DNA from 2 places in the Ferdinandcohnia salidurans genome. Region 2 is predicted to be linked to the other one. Evidence: a T-box and tRNA genes for the amino acid it is inferred to sense, from the RefSeq annotation. Region 2 holds a T-box; the other holds one or more tRNA genes.

Evidence for each region. A T-box is a leader RNA that pairs with one kind of tRNA and senses whether it is charged. The one in region 2 lies ahead of ACFSFW_RS20865 (valine--tRNA ligase), so its partner is inferred to be a tRNA-Val.
Region 1: it has a tRNA-Val gene. The T-box ahead of ACFSFW_RS20865 (valine--tRNA ligase) is inferred to sense a tRNA for this amino acid. The anticodon was not compared.

Annotation. Positions count from the first base shown of each region.
Region 1 is NZ_JBHUEK010000008.1:75,102-82,588, reverse strand. It holds gene ACFSFW_RS06320 (PTS sugar transporter subunit IIA) at 1-159, opposite strand, end outside; gene ACFSFW_RS06315 (ATP-binding protein) at 368-1,630, shown strand; gene ACFSFW_RS06310 (SOS response-associated peptidase) at 1,649-2,326, shown strand; gene sstT (serine/threonine transporter SstT) at 2,713-3,948, shown strand; gene ACFSFW_RS06300 (DUF3231 family protein) at 4,007-5,023, opposite strand; tRNA gene ACFSFW_RS06295 (tRNA-Val) at 5,159-5,231, opposite strand; cyclic di-AMP (ydaO/yuaA leader) riboswitch at 5,447-5,597, shown strand; gene ACFSFW_RS06290 (dicarboxylate/amino acid:cation symporter) at 5,736-6,965, shown strand; gene ACFSFW_RS06285 (alpha/beta hydrolase) at 7,078-7,487, shown strand, end outside.
Region 2 is NZ_JBHUEK010000031.1:62,688-70,174, reverse strand. It holds gene ACFSFW_RS20870 (bifunctional folylpolyglutamate synthase/dihydrofolate synthase) at 1-287, opposite strand, end outside; gene ACFSFW_RS20865 (valine--tRNA ligase) at 367-3,009, opposite strand; T-box leader at 3,177-3,403, opposite strand; gene ACFSFW_RS20860 (YszA family small membrane protein) at 3,618-3,812, shown strand; gene ysxE (spore coat protein YsxE) at 3,826-4,869, opposite strand; gene spoVID (stage VI sporulation protein D) at 4,957-6,174, opposite strand; gene hemL (glutamate-1-semialdehyde 2,1-aminomutase) at 6,449-7,487, opposite strand, start outside.

The DNA.
Region 1 (7,487 bases), on a different contig from region 2:
TTTTCCTTCAGACGGTTCAATCGCAAGTCCATCGCCCATCATTTTTTGAGAAAAGACTGGATCTGGCACCTCTTCTAAGGCAAGAATTTTTCCATTTGCAGGAGCCACTAACACTTCCTCAACTTTTTTATCTTTACTTCCAAATAATTTTTTAAACATAATGAGCCTCCAATATTAAAGATATGTTTAGTTGTATCATACCCATATTAAGAAAAAAAGAATTATAATTGGGTTAAATAGCATATTTCATTTTGTCAAAATATGTTCTAGTATGCAAGTAATATAGAAGGATTATCGGTGAATATGTCGAATGTCTAACAAAAGACAGTATTCAAAAAATTAAAACAAGAAGGAGGTGGCACAAAAGTTGTTAGAGCATATTGGACATGTTCTGTACCATGTACTTATCGTTCTTTTTCCTATTCTTATATATTATTTACTCACTATTCAGGATAATCATTCTTCTCCGAAGCTTCACCCAAATAAACTTCTTGGAATGATTATCATTATGCTTCTTTTAACCATCACTTTCCCTGTCACATATGCGAATGGGTTTGCTTATGATTTTAGGATTATCCCTATATTTGTCGCACTACTTTATACTGGATTTTTTCAGGGGATTGCTGTTATTTTGATTATGCTCGGTTATTTACTTCTACTCGGAGATTCTAAGGTTTTCTTCTCGATTGTCAATTATGCCATTATTATATTCATATTTTACTTTCTTTTAAAAAAATATCATTCTCTTCTATTAAATAAGAAGCTCATAGTTCTTTCAATCATTTATAGTTTTATCGTTATTACAAGAGCGATCGTCATAGTAAAGTATAATCAAATTGATCAACTACTCATTATGATCCTTTTTTCAATAGTTACGTGGATTACCCTTTTACTCGTAGTTCTAATTATTGAAAATTTAAAGCAACAAATCCTCTTACAACGGGAGCTAAGACGTTCTGAAAAAATGAATGTGGTTAGTCAACTAGCGGCCTCCGTTGCCCATGAGGTACGTAATCCACTAACGACGGTAAATGGATTTTTACAGTTAATAAGTCGGGATGATAATATTACTGATAAACAGCGAAATTATATCGACATCACTCTTTCTGAGTTAAATCGTGCACAATCGATTATTAATGATTATTTATCACTTGCTAAGCCAAATAATAGTAATACTCAATTAGTAAACATCAGCGAGGAACTATCAAAAACGGTTGAACTTATGACATCCTATACAAATATTCAAAGCATTGAGGTTGAAACCTTCATTGAAGACTCGCTATACATTAACGGGAATAAGGATGAAATCAAGCAAGTCTTGATAAATATTATTAAAAATGCAATAGAAGCAATTGGAAATGACGGCTTATTGCAAATAAATGCCTTTGCAAAAGAACAAGACATTATTGTGAAAATCACGGACAATGGTCCTGGTATGACGAAAGAACAGCTTTCAAAAATTGGTACACCTTTTTATTCAACAAAAGATAAAGGAACCGGTGTAGGGCTTACCATTTGTTTTCAAATTATTGAGCAACTAAAAGGGTCAATCTATGTTGAGAGTACAGTAGGGAAAGGTACCTCTTTTCTTATCAAGTTACCAACATCCAAAAATCCACCTATATCATAAAAAATGAGGTGATCCACAATGTGTGGTCGATTTACTCTTTTTGCAGAGTACGATGACATTCTTAATCGTTTTGATATTGAAGCTGCAATGGAACAAGATTTATTTCAACAAAGCTATAACATCGCCCCTTCCCATTCGGTCCTTTCAGTAATTAATGACGGTACACAAAATCGCTTAGGATATTTACGCTGGGGCTTCGTACCTTCATGGGCAAAGGATGAAAAAATCGGATATAAAATGATCAATGCACGCGCTGAAACATTGGCTGAAAAACCTAGTTTCAGACATGCCTTCAAACATAGACGCTGTCTGATTATTGCAGATAGCTTTTATGAATGGAAAAAAGGGCCCAACAAAACAAAAACACCGATGCGAATTAAATTAAAATCGAATGATCTATTTGCAATGGCGGGAATCTGGGAACGTTGGAAATCTCCGGAAGGGAATTCCTTATTTTCTTGTTCCATCATCACCACCACCCCAAATGAACTAATGAAGGATATTCACGACCGTATGCCAGTTATTTTAAATAAAGAGGACGAACGAGCATGGCTTGACCCTACTCTAAAGGATGTATCAAAGGTTAAACATCTACTTAAACCATTGGCTGCTGACAACATGGAGGCATATGAGGTTTCGTCTTTAGTTAACTCACCACGCAATAACTCACCAAATTTAATTCAAAAAATATGTTAAAGAAAAAACGACTAATTCCTATCGTGGATTTGTCGTTTTTTAGTTTTTTACATTAAGTTCGTTAAACGAAAAAGTATTTCGAAACTATTATTTTAGTATACCGAAATACTTGTGAATAAGTGATAGACGTTTTACATACATTTAGTTGTTAAAAATCTTGTTATCTATGATAAAATAATGCCTATACTTTCGACAGATTCCCCTGTCTGTCAAAGAGTTCTGTATTTTACAACTACCAAATTTTTCACCAAATAAATTCATTTCCAGCTTTTAAATTTTATACACAATTGACAATTTTCGTGTTAAACTAACAAATATTATATTATTCTTATAATATTAATTTCATAAAATAATAAAGTGGACAACCATGAAAAGGGGGAAAGAATATGAAAGAAATCTTTTACAAATGGAATCAGATTAGCCTGGTTAAACGTATATTTGGCGGTATTATCGTTGGTATCCTTTTAGCTTTAGTCGTACCAGAAGGAGCAAAATGGGTTAGCATTTTTGGTTCATTATTTGTAGGTGCACTAAAAGCCGTTGCACCGGTATTGGTCTTATTCTTAGTTATTGACGCCATCTCTAAACACAGAAGTGGAACCCAAACAAATATCAAATCGATTATCGGCTTATATGCAATTAGTACATTCTTAGCTGGATTCGTAGCGGTATTAGCAAGTTTTATCTTTCCAGTCAAATTGTCACTTGTATCGGGTGCAGAAGACCTTTCACCTCCAAGTGGTGTTTTAGAGGTTCTTCAAACATTACTATTTAACATTGTTGATAATCCGATTAATGCCCTAATGAATGCCAACTACATCGGAATTCTTGCTTGGGCGGTTGTTTTTGGATTTGCATTAAAAAGTGCAAACGACACAACAAAGACCTTGATTTCAAATGTTTCTGATGCTATTTCAACAGTTGTAAAATGGGTAATCAGCTTAGCTCCAATTGGAATTATGGGCCTAGTGTTCGATGCATTTGTAACAAACGGACTTTCTGCATTAATGGAATATGGAAAAATCTTAGCCCTTCTACTTGGCTGTATGTTCTTTATTGCACTTGTTGTGAATCCATTAATTGTTTATATCTATATTCGCCAAAATCCATATCCAATCGTTTTTCGAAGCCTAAGAGAAAGTGGAATTACTGCATTCTTTACTCGTAGCTCAGCTGCAAATATTCCGGTTAACATGAATCTTTGCGAAAAACTTGGACTAAATAAAGACACTTATTCAATTTCAATTCCATTAGGTGCTACGGTTAACATGGCTGGTGCGGCAGTAACGATTTCTGTTCTCACGCTTGCAGCAGTTCATACACTTGGCATTGAAATTGATTTTGCAACAGCACTTATTCTTAGCGTATTATCCGCTGTTTCAGCAGCAGGTGCATCAGGTGTGGCTGGCGGATCACTTTTACTAATTCCTTTAGCATCAAGCCTATTCGGAATTCCAAACGATGTTGCCATGCAAGTCGTTGCTGTTGGTTTCATTATTGGGGTCCTACAAGATTCTTGTGAAACTGCCCTTAACTCATCATCGGACGTACTTTTCACAGCAACTGCTGAATACGCTAAGAAGCGTAAAGAAATGAAGGAAACTGCGAAAAAGTCAGCTTAATCTTATAAATCGGACACACTCTAAAAAAGACAAAGGGAAAAAAATTCCCTTTGTCTTTTTACCTTTCGGCCTTATTTTTTATCAGTTGTTCTCTGTCATCTGTTTGTGGAGGCTCCTCCAACCACCCATGTTTAATCATAATATTGGCCCCATCCTCAGCATACAATGAGATTTCTGGAATTAATGAGGCATATTTTAAACCTACATCTCTCCTAGGGCTAGCAGCCATGGCCATTCCAAAATTCCCAATACCCGCTGCAATCATTGCTGATACATGAAACATAATAAGTTTGTCAGAGAAAACACTCACTTTACTGTCAGTTACAGCTGAATCCCAGCTCATAGGAGTAGGAAGATCCTCTTTGATTAGAAAGTTACTAAATAGCTCTATATATTTTTGAGAAAGTTTCTTTCCTCTTATTAAAAATTGTTTTACATCCTTACCTTCCGTGATCTGTGCAAATCCTGTCATTAATACCTTGCCAATCGCATTGGTTTGCACATTTAAAAATAAATGACTAATTTCGACTGAAGTTAGGGCTCTCTTTTTTCCCATGAATCCAGCCAGAAAATGCTGTTTCTCTACAAAATCTACCTTGTCAGGAATAGAAATATAAGGAGGTCGTACATAAGTCCCTTGTTTTAACATCAATTCACGTGTTTGGTCTTGCAACTCAACCCCTAAATTTAATATACGTTTATGAAAAGCAACTACATCTGGACGTGTCGCAAGGCCAAGTGCCCCACTACTACCTGCCATTCCGAGAATGGACATTTGTCTTAAATACATTAATACGAAAGTATCAGAAAAAAGTCTTGGAGCTTTCACATTTACATCCTGCTCTGTAAATCCTAGCGGGATTGGAAAGTCCTCCTTTTCAAAGATATTACGTGCGATCGCAATATTTTCTTTAGAGGCTTTCAACGTCATGTCAATAATTGGGCGAACTTCCTCATCTTCTACTTTCTCTAAAAAATATGAGTTTACACATACAGATAACGTATCATTTATGTATTGTGTCCATAAGCTCGCCATCTCCGCTGCAGTTAAACGAATTTTGGATTTATCCTCCATGTAATCAACCGACCTCCTAGTCTAGACCTACCAAGGATAATTTCTCCAAAAAGCAAGAAAATTATTATACTATCCCCCAAAACCAGAAAAAAAGCAAAAAAAAATAGCACTTAAGTAATCTCAAGTGCTTCGTGATGATTCCGAGAGGGCTCGAACCTCCGACCCCTACCCTGTCAAGGTAGTGCTCTCCCAGCTGAGCTACGGAATCACTATATGAATAATTCATAATATACATTCGTTTCGAGCGTTTGTCAATTAAATTCTAGTAAATTTTATAAGGGTTACTATTTTTCTGAGGTTTGATGGTATTTGATGGTCACCTTTTTGTTATGAAAATATTAACATCGTAAAAAACGTAAATATATGTTATTATTGACATACATTCATTTTATTTGTATAAATATAATATCAAGGCAAAGTACAATTTAATAGTCGCTGAATTCCCATTTTTGGGAAACGGGGGAACCATAAACGTGCAAAAGGGCACACGGGGTGAATCCTTTTTTATAAAGGTAGGAGATACTCTTCATCCGAATCCGACAGCTAACCTCGTAAGCATTTGGAGAGAGCATTGTTGCGCAAATTTATCGATAAAGCCACGAGCCACACTCTCGTGGTTTTTTGTGTCTCCAAAAAATGCTATTCACCGCATTACACACCACCCTTTTGCTGCCCAAATTCACACTCGAATACATCTTAGAGGAGGTTTTTTATGTCATTAACTAAAAAGATTTTATTAGGTTTAGGTCTTGGTGCACTTGTAGGTCTTATCTTAAACGTAACGTCACCTTCCATTTTTGAAATTGCGAATACTTGGATTTTCGTTCCACTTGGTCAAATTTTCTTGAATTTAATTAAAATGCTTGTTGTTCCAATTGTCTTAGTTTCTATTACTCTAGGAGTTACAGGCCTTGGTGATCCAAAGAAGCTTGGAAGAATTGGTGCTAAAACGATAACTTATTTTTTAGCAACAACAACGATAGCGATTACAATTGCGATCGCTCTTGCTTCCATCTTTAAGCCTGGCGCTGGTGGAGCCTTTGATACGCAAGGGGCTACTTATGAAGGGGCAACTGAAGCTCCTCCATTTATGGAAACACTAATTGGAATTATCCCAACAAATCCATTTACGTCAATGACTGATGGAAATATGCTTCAAATTATTGCATTTGCTATTTTTATAGGTTTTGCTCTAACCGTGTTAGGCGAAAAAACGAAGGGTATTGTAAATTTATTTGAACAAGCAAATGAAGTGTTAATGTATCTTGTTAATCTTGTAATGAAGACGGCTCCATATGGTACGTTCGGCTTAATAGCGACTGCTATTGGTGGCCAAGGGTATGCTGCAATTAAAGCAATGCTTGCTTACTTCTTAATTGTACTTGCCGCTTTACTTGTTCACGCAGCCATTACTTATGGTGGTACGATTGCAGTATTGGCAAAACGAAACCCCATTGAGTTTTTCAAAGGTTTTGCACCTGCGATGACGGTTGCTTTTAGTACATCAAGTAGTAGTGCCACTCTTCCTGTATCTATGGATACTGCACAAAAAAATCTAAAGGTTCCTGAACCAATTAGTAGCTTTGTTCAACCATTAGGTGCGACTATCAATATGGACGGTACAGCTATTATGCAAGGTGTTGCCACCATCTTCATTGCACAGGTATACGGATTTGATCTAACTTTTACTCAAATTATTATGGTTATCCTAACAGCTGTGCTTGCAAGTGTAGGTACCGCTGGTGTTCCTGGTGTTGGTTTAATCATGCTTGCCATGGTTCTAAATCAAGTTGGTCTACCACCAGAAGGTATCGGTTTAATTATTGGTATTGATCGATTACTTGATATGACACGTACAGCTATTAATATAACAGGTGATGCAGCGTGTGCTGTATATGTTGCAGAATCTGAAAAGAAACATATGGATGAAGCAGCTGCTTAATGCGTAATATGTACCGAAAGCGACAGGAAGTTTTTCCTGTCGCTTTCCTATTTTTCAAGCGTTATAATAATGATGCAGATTAACTTAATCGATTGTTTGGAGGTTTAAAAAGATGACGATTAATAAAAGCACTGTTAGGGAAATGACTATACATAGTAAGCTTTTAAATGAAGAACTTGAGCTTATCGTTTATTTGCCTGCCACCTTTTCCCCTCTCTATAAATATAATGTTCTCATCGCTCAGGATGGGCGCGATTATTTTAATCTTGGCAGGGTTGCGAGAGTTGCGGATAAGCTGATTGAAACAGGTGAAATAAGCAATACCATAATTGTTGGTGTTCCTTATAAAAGCGTTGCAGACCGACGTAAGAAATATCACCCAGATGGGGAGCAGCATCATTTGTATAAGCGTTTCTTAGGGGAAGAGTTAGTACCATTTCTTGATCAGGAGTTCCCAACCTATCAGATGGGGCAAGGACGAGCATTAATTGGGGATTCACTGGCAGCGACTATATCACTACT
Region 2 (7,487 bases):
TCGTCGTTCGATATAGGTTTTCCATCTACACTAATTCGTTCATTAAAGGTCTCAATATAAGGAGAAGTAAATGTTCCAACCCTATATCCAGCTTCTTGTAACATATTGCGAATGTAGCTAACAGTTGAGCCTTTCCCGTTTGTTCCTGCTACATGAATCGTTTTTATTTTTTCTTCTGGATGACCGAGCCGTTCCATCATCCATTCCATTCGCGCAAGTCCTGGCTTCATACCAAGTCTTAATCTTCCATGAATCCATGACAAAGCATCTTCGTACGTATGTATCATATGGGTTCCTCCATATATATTCATTCAACTTTAATAATGAAGGAAAGACGAATCTATAATAGATTCGCCTCTCATTCCTTTAGCCTCTTAATTCTGAAATGCGTTCACGAACTGTTTCGCGTCTTTCAAGATAATCTTTTTCTTTTGCCTGTTCCTCTTCAATTACCTTTTGAGGTGCTTTCTTAACAAAGCCTTCATTGCTAAGTTTCTTCTGAACGCGTTCAACTTCTTTATCAAGTTTATCTAGTTCTTTTTCTAGACGCTTAATTTCTTCATCAATGTTGATTAGTCCTTCAAGTGGAAGGAATAATTCTGCTCCTGTTACTACTGAAGTCATAGCCTTGTCAGGAGAAGTAATTTCAGTTGCAAGTACAAGCTCGCTAGGATTACAGAATCTTTCTAAATAAGAACGATTCTTTTCCAATTGTGAAAGAACTGCTTCGTCTTTCGCTTTAATATGAAGCTTGATCTGTTTGCTCATAGGTGTATTAACTTCTGCTCTGATGTTTCGAACAGAGCGAATAATATCGACTAATAGTCGCATTTCCCCGGCTGCTTGATCATCAGATAATTCCTGATTCACTTCCGGCCATTTTGCTACAGTAATGGATTCGCCATTATGCGGCAAGTTTTGCCATATTTCCTCGGTAATAAACGGCATGAATGGGTGTAGCAATCTCATCGTGTTGTCTAAGACATATGCAAGAATCGATCTTGTTGTTTTCTTTGCTTGCTCATCTTCACCGTACAATGGTAGTTTTGCCATTTCAATATACCAATCACAGAATTCATCCCAAATGAAGTTATATAAAACTCTTCCAACTTCACCGAATTCATATTTATCAGCAAGCTTTGTTACTGATTCGATTGTTTCATTTAGGCGAGTTAAAATCCATTTGTCAGCAACAGATTTTTCTCCACTAAAGTCAATGTCTTCGAACTTCAGGTCACCCATATTCATTAATGCAAAACGTGATGCATTCCAAATCTTATTGGCGAAGTTCCATGTTGCTTCAACTTTTTCCATGCTAAAGCGTAAATCTTGGCCAGGTGAACTTCCAGTAGATAAGAAGTAACGTAATGAATCGGCTCCATATTGGGCGATAACATCCATTGGGTCCACACCATTTCCGAGTGACTTACTCATTTTACGACCTTCTGCATCACGTACCAGACCGTGAATCAGAACATCTTTAAATGGACGTTTTCCTGTAAATTCTAGGCCTTGGAAAATCATTCTTGATACCCAGAAGAAGATGATATCATAGCCTGTTACTAGAGCATCTGTAGGGTAGTAGCGTTTAAAATCAGCTGCTTCCTTATCTGGCCACCCCATTGTGGAGAAAGGCCATAATGCAGAACTAAACCAAGTATCTAAAACATCATTGTCTTGTTCCCAATTTTCGATGTCACTTGGTGGCTCATGGTCAACATAAACCTCTCCTGTTTCTTTATGGTACCATGCTGGAATTCGATGACCCCACCATAATTGGCGTGAAATACACCAGTCACGGATGTTTTCCATCCAGTGAAGATATGTTTTTTCGAAACGTTCTGGAACGAAATTAACTTTTTCCTCTTGTGATTGGAGATTGATTGCCTCGTCTGCTAATGGTTGCATCTTTACAAACCATTGTGTGGATAGATATGGCTCAACAACTGCCCCGCTTCGCTCACTGTGACCTACTGAATGGAGATGCTCTTCAATTTTAAATAGCACGCCTTCTTCTTGAAGGTCTTTAACTATTTGTTTTCGGCATTCAAAGCGATCCATTCCTTGGTATTTACCAGCATTTGCGTTCATGCTTCCATCTACATTCATAACTAAAACACGTTCAAGATTGTGACGATTCCCTAGTTCAAAGTCATTCGGGTCATGAGCTGGTGTAATCTTAACAGCACCAGATCCAAATTCCATATCAACATAATCATCAGCAACAATCGGAATTTCTCTTCCAACGATCGGAAGAACAACCGTTTTACCGATTAAATGCTTGAAGCGCTCATCTTCTGGGTGAACAGCGATTGCAGTATCACCTAGCATTGTTTCTGGTCGAGTCGTTGCAATCTCAATAGACCCACTTCCATCTGCTAATGGATAACGCATATGGTAAAATGCACCTTGAATATCCTTATAAATGACTTCAATGTCAGATAGAGCTGTTTTGGTTGCTGGATCCCAGTTGATGATATATTCACCGCGATAAATTAGACCTTTTTTATATAGGGTAACGAATACTTCACGTACCGCTTTAGAAAGTCCTTCATCAAGAGTGAAACGTTCTCTCGAGTAATCAAGTCCAAGACCTAGTTTAGACCATTGTTCACGAATATGGCTCGCATACTCTTCCTTCCACTTCCATGTCTCTTCTACAAACTTTTCTCGGCCTAAGTCATAGCGAGATTTTCCTTCTTCACGTAGTTTAGCCTCGACCTTTGCTTGGGTTGCGATACCGGCATGGTCCATTCCCGGTAACCATAAAACATCATAGCCTTGCATTCTTTTTATACGAGTAAGAATATCCTGTAGAGTTGTATCCCACGCATGACCTAGGTGTAACTTCCCTGTTACGTTGGGTGGTGGAATAACAATCGTATAAGGTTTTTTCTCAGCATCATCTTTTGCTTCAAAAAATTTACCTTCTAACCAATATTGATAACGTCCCGCTTCAATGGCTTGCGGATCATACTTAGTTGATAAAGTCTTTTCATTACCTTCCATTTGAGTTCCTCCTTAAACTAATAAACAAAATCAAATGCGCCTTGGCGTATTTGCCGTCCAGATTTTTTCGAGCTTGCTCGAAAAGTTTCCTTTGAAAATCTGTGACATCCGCCGGAGGCTTATTTTTCAGCTTCGGCTGAATAAATAAAAAACTCCATTCATCCTAATAAAAGGACGAATGGAGTCTATTCGCGGTACCACCTTTTTTCATAGATAAAAAACTAATCTATGCTCTCAAGAAAAGATAACGGCTTTTCACCGGCTTTTACTACTTCATTTCATAAAAGCTACTTAAGGGCGACCTTCCATTGTAACGTTCCTAAGAAATCTCACAGCTAATGATTTCTCTCTCTGAAGGTGTTCTCAATGTACTCTTCCCTGTCATCGTATGTACTCATTATAGGTATGTAAGTTAAGTTCTTTAAAGAATTTTACTACTTATTTTGTTGAATTTCAATAGGTATTGTCAATAAGGGTAGCCAAGTTTTTTATACTTTATTCTCTTAGAGTTAATTTGTTACAAAATTTTCAATCTGAATTGACAGGAACTTTTCTGCTTTTCCAAGCATAGTTTAATTATAGGATTTCTTTGAAGGGAGAGATAAAGCATGAGAAGACGCCGTTTTAGAAAATACTCTTATCCTCATTGGGTACGACAATGTAGAGATGTTTGCCACCAATTTATCATCCCCATCACCATCGTTCAAGCGGTTCGAACTATCTTTATACCCACCTCATTTGATGTGCTTTTTTTAGCCATATTAATTTTACTTGCAGTTGCATTTCACCTCGACATGATCTAAAAAATCCCATACTTTACTCCGTATGGGATTCTTCTTCTTCCTCTTTTTCTTTTCTTTTTTGTTCGGCTTCCAAGAGTTTGACTGAAACAAATTCAATATTTTTAGTCAGCCAATAGGCTCGTTGTAATACTTTGACATGCTCTCGCTCTGGTTTCTTCTGATTATTTTCAATGTAATTTCGAACACATTTATAGATTGGCTCAGGGAAAGTTAAATGGCTTAAAAAGAGATAGAACTCCTCTTCACGTAAAGGAAAACGGCTTTGATACGTTTCATACCATTCAAGACAATCCGTACACAAAGTCGGATAGGTCTTTAAAATTCGATAATAGAGGCTTACTAAATCATTCGTAGGGTTTGCAAAACCAGCCCTTTCAAAATTTGATAGATACCCTCTTCCACTGTCATCATATAATAAATGTGTATCTGAAAAATGATTAAGTGTTAATGCGGTACGGTATGCTTTTTCTTCTTTCATTAACTCATGCCATTTATCGAGCTGTGATCTTGCAAATGAGGCTGCTAGACTTACTTCATAAAAATACGTACAGAATTGAAGCTCAAATGGGGACATATACCATTTTTGTTCGGCAGCTTCAACAAAACCTTCTAGAAACTGATTCCGTTCATCCCATTTCTTAACGATTGATTCATAATGCCCTGTAATCTCAGTTTCATCGTTCATTTGTAGTTTTCTTGCGGTTGTTAAGTGAATCCTTGCAATTTCTTTAAAAAAGGAATGATAATGTTCTCCACGGTGTTCAGTGGTCGTGGATTTTAACCAAGGCATTAGGTAGTGGAATTTATGGTTATGATAGACAAGGTATTTCCCCTCGATGGTAGAGTAGATGGGCACTGCCCTTGTATAGCCCTGTTGCAATAATTGTTGAAGGAAAGTAGGGAAGGAAGGGTTTATTTTACTTGATACAGATTTTAAAGCGAAAATTCCTCTGTTAGTCACTACTTTTGTAACTTTCCCGAGTTGTTCAAAAGATAAGGGCTGTAGATTGTATTTTTTTAAGATGGGCCCTATTTCTTTAGCATCGTTATTTTCCATTGGGCCAATCACTCTCTTTCCTAACTGTTTTGATCATTTGTTTCATATAGAAAACAGGGTGAGGTTTTCCTCACCCTATTGATGTTCTTAACTATTTGCTTGAACAGGGATGTATAAAAGCTGGCCTTCAGAGACGGAATCAGTATTAAGTGAATTTACTCGTACTAATTGTTGTACGGAGATATCATACCGCTCTGAAATCTTTTCTAACGAATCTCCGTGTTGAACGATACAAATTTTCATAGTGGTGTGGTCATCTACTTCATCTCTACCAAAAATTTTGGTTAATAATAAATCATTTTCACTACGTTTTGAAGGCTCATCAGTCTTTTCTTCTCTTTGATCTTTCCCTGCTTCTTTTTCTTGGACGGCAGTAGAGCTTTTCTTATTAGGATTATCAGACCCAAAGGATAATTGATTATCATGTCTTGCCTTCACTTCGATTGAAGGGGTTAACACGGCATGAACCTCTTCTTCTTCTATCGCTTCGACAACATCAACTTCCTCTTCTTCCTCAGGTTCCTCTTGTTCTAGATATACTTCTTTTCTTGCCTCTACCTCAAATGGAACAAATAAATCAGCATCTTCTTCCTCATCCTGCTGTTCACTTACAGCAATAACCTCTGCTTGTTCCTCTATTTGTTCCTCTTCTTGAGCCTCTCTATGTAGCACCACTTCGTCTTTTTCTTGTAGCACTACCTCTACTTGCTCTTGTGGCTTTTCTTCTTCAACTTGTTCTGAAACCACCTGAACTTCCACTTCCACTTCTTCAGGAGGAATGCTTCTTACAAGCTCCAGTTCTTCTTCTGCTTCTTGTTCTGCCACAACTGGGGCTTGCACCTCTTGTTTTACTGTCTCTTGAACAGCATCCTCCTTAGGCGCCTGAGTAACACCTTGGATACCGCTAATTGCTAAATCGGCAATAATTTGTAAACAGCCACGCTTTGGAATTTCATAGTCAAACGTCTCAATTGAAACATATACATCATCGAGGCTTTGTACACGATCTTGTGGAATTGTAATATCGACTGGGAAACGATGGTTTAGTTCACTAATCCCATCTTCTCTTGTGATCACTTCATTCACAAGGCGAACCGACGCAAAATCGCGTTCTTCCTCCTCGGAATGGTTTTCATCTATACGATATTCACCTGTTAGTTGTAATGCACCGCGTATGGACACATATTGGTCATGCTCTTGAATCACAATATCTGGGTCAAGAGATATTGAGATGAGCTCTGAGACTTCCTGTCCCTTTTGAAACCAGACTGATTCCTCTACTGAAAATCGTAAGTTTTCAGACATAGCTACTCCTCCTTTCAGTCCTCTTCTATACAGATTTACTATGACATTACAATTTTTATGATAAATCATAAGCATTTATGATAATTTCCGTAAATAAAAAGACAGACTCAGTCCGTTTACTGAGTCTGTCCTAATATTTAATCAATCAAATGCGCCTTGGCGTATTTGCGCCCAGATTTTTTCGAGCTTGCTCGAAAAGCTTCCTTTGAAAATCTGTGGCATCCGCCGGAGGCTTTAACTTTATTGAGGCGGGTTCAAATCCGTCTCAATAAAGTTAAGCTTTTAGTTTAGAAAATGCTTTTTCAGCTGCTTGAATCGTTTTTTCAATATCTTCATCAGTGTGTGCTGTTGATAAAAACAGTCCTTCAAATTGAGATGGTGGAAGGAATACTCCTTCATTTGCCATTTCACGATAATAGGATGCAAAATACTCTAAATTAGATGTTTTTGCAACTTCATAGTTTATCACTTTTTCATTAGTGAAGAAGAATCCAATCATTGAACCCGCACGATTGATGCAGTGTGGGATATCGTATTTCTCAGCTGCTTGTGTAAGCCCTTCTTCTAGTCGATCAGCTTTCTTTTTAAATTCAGTGTAGTCTTCTGGTTTCAGCTGTGATAAAGTCTCATAGCCAGCAGCCATTGCTAATGGGTTCCCAGAAAGGGTTCCTGCTTGATAGATTGGTCCAGCTGGTGCAATATTCTCCATAATTTCTGCGCGGCCACCATATGCGCCTACAGGGAGTCCACCACCTATTACTTTACCAAGACAAGTGAGGTCAGGAGTGACACCATAATATCCTTGTGCACAATTATAGTCCACACGGAACCCAGTCATCACCTCATCAAAAATGAGCAATGTTCCATTTTGGGTTGTAATCTCACGAAGTGCTTCAAGGAATCCTGGCTGTGGAGGAACAACACCCATATTTCCTGCAACTGGTTCGACAATTACTCCTGCTATGTCTTCTCCAAACTGTTCAAACGCGTATCTTACAGCCTCTAAATCATTATAAGGAACAGTAATGGTATTTTTCGCTATTCCCTCAGGGACTCCTGGGCTGTCAGGTAAACCAAGAGTAGCTACACCTGAACCAGCTTTAATCAATAAAGAATCACCGTGTCCATGGTAACAGCCTTCAAATTTTAAGATCTTACTACGACCTGTATATCCTCTAGCTAATCGTAACGCACTCATCGTTGCCTCTGTACCGGAGTTAACCATCCGAACGATTTCAATTGATGGCACTCTTTCAATGACAAGCTTTGCAAGTTCGTTTTCTGCTAAAGTTGGGGCACCGAAGCTAGTTCCC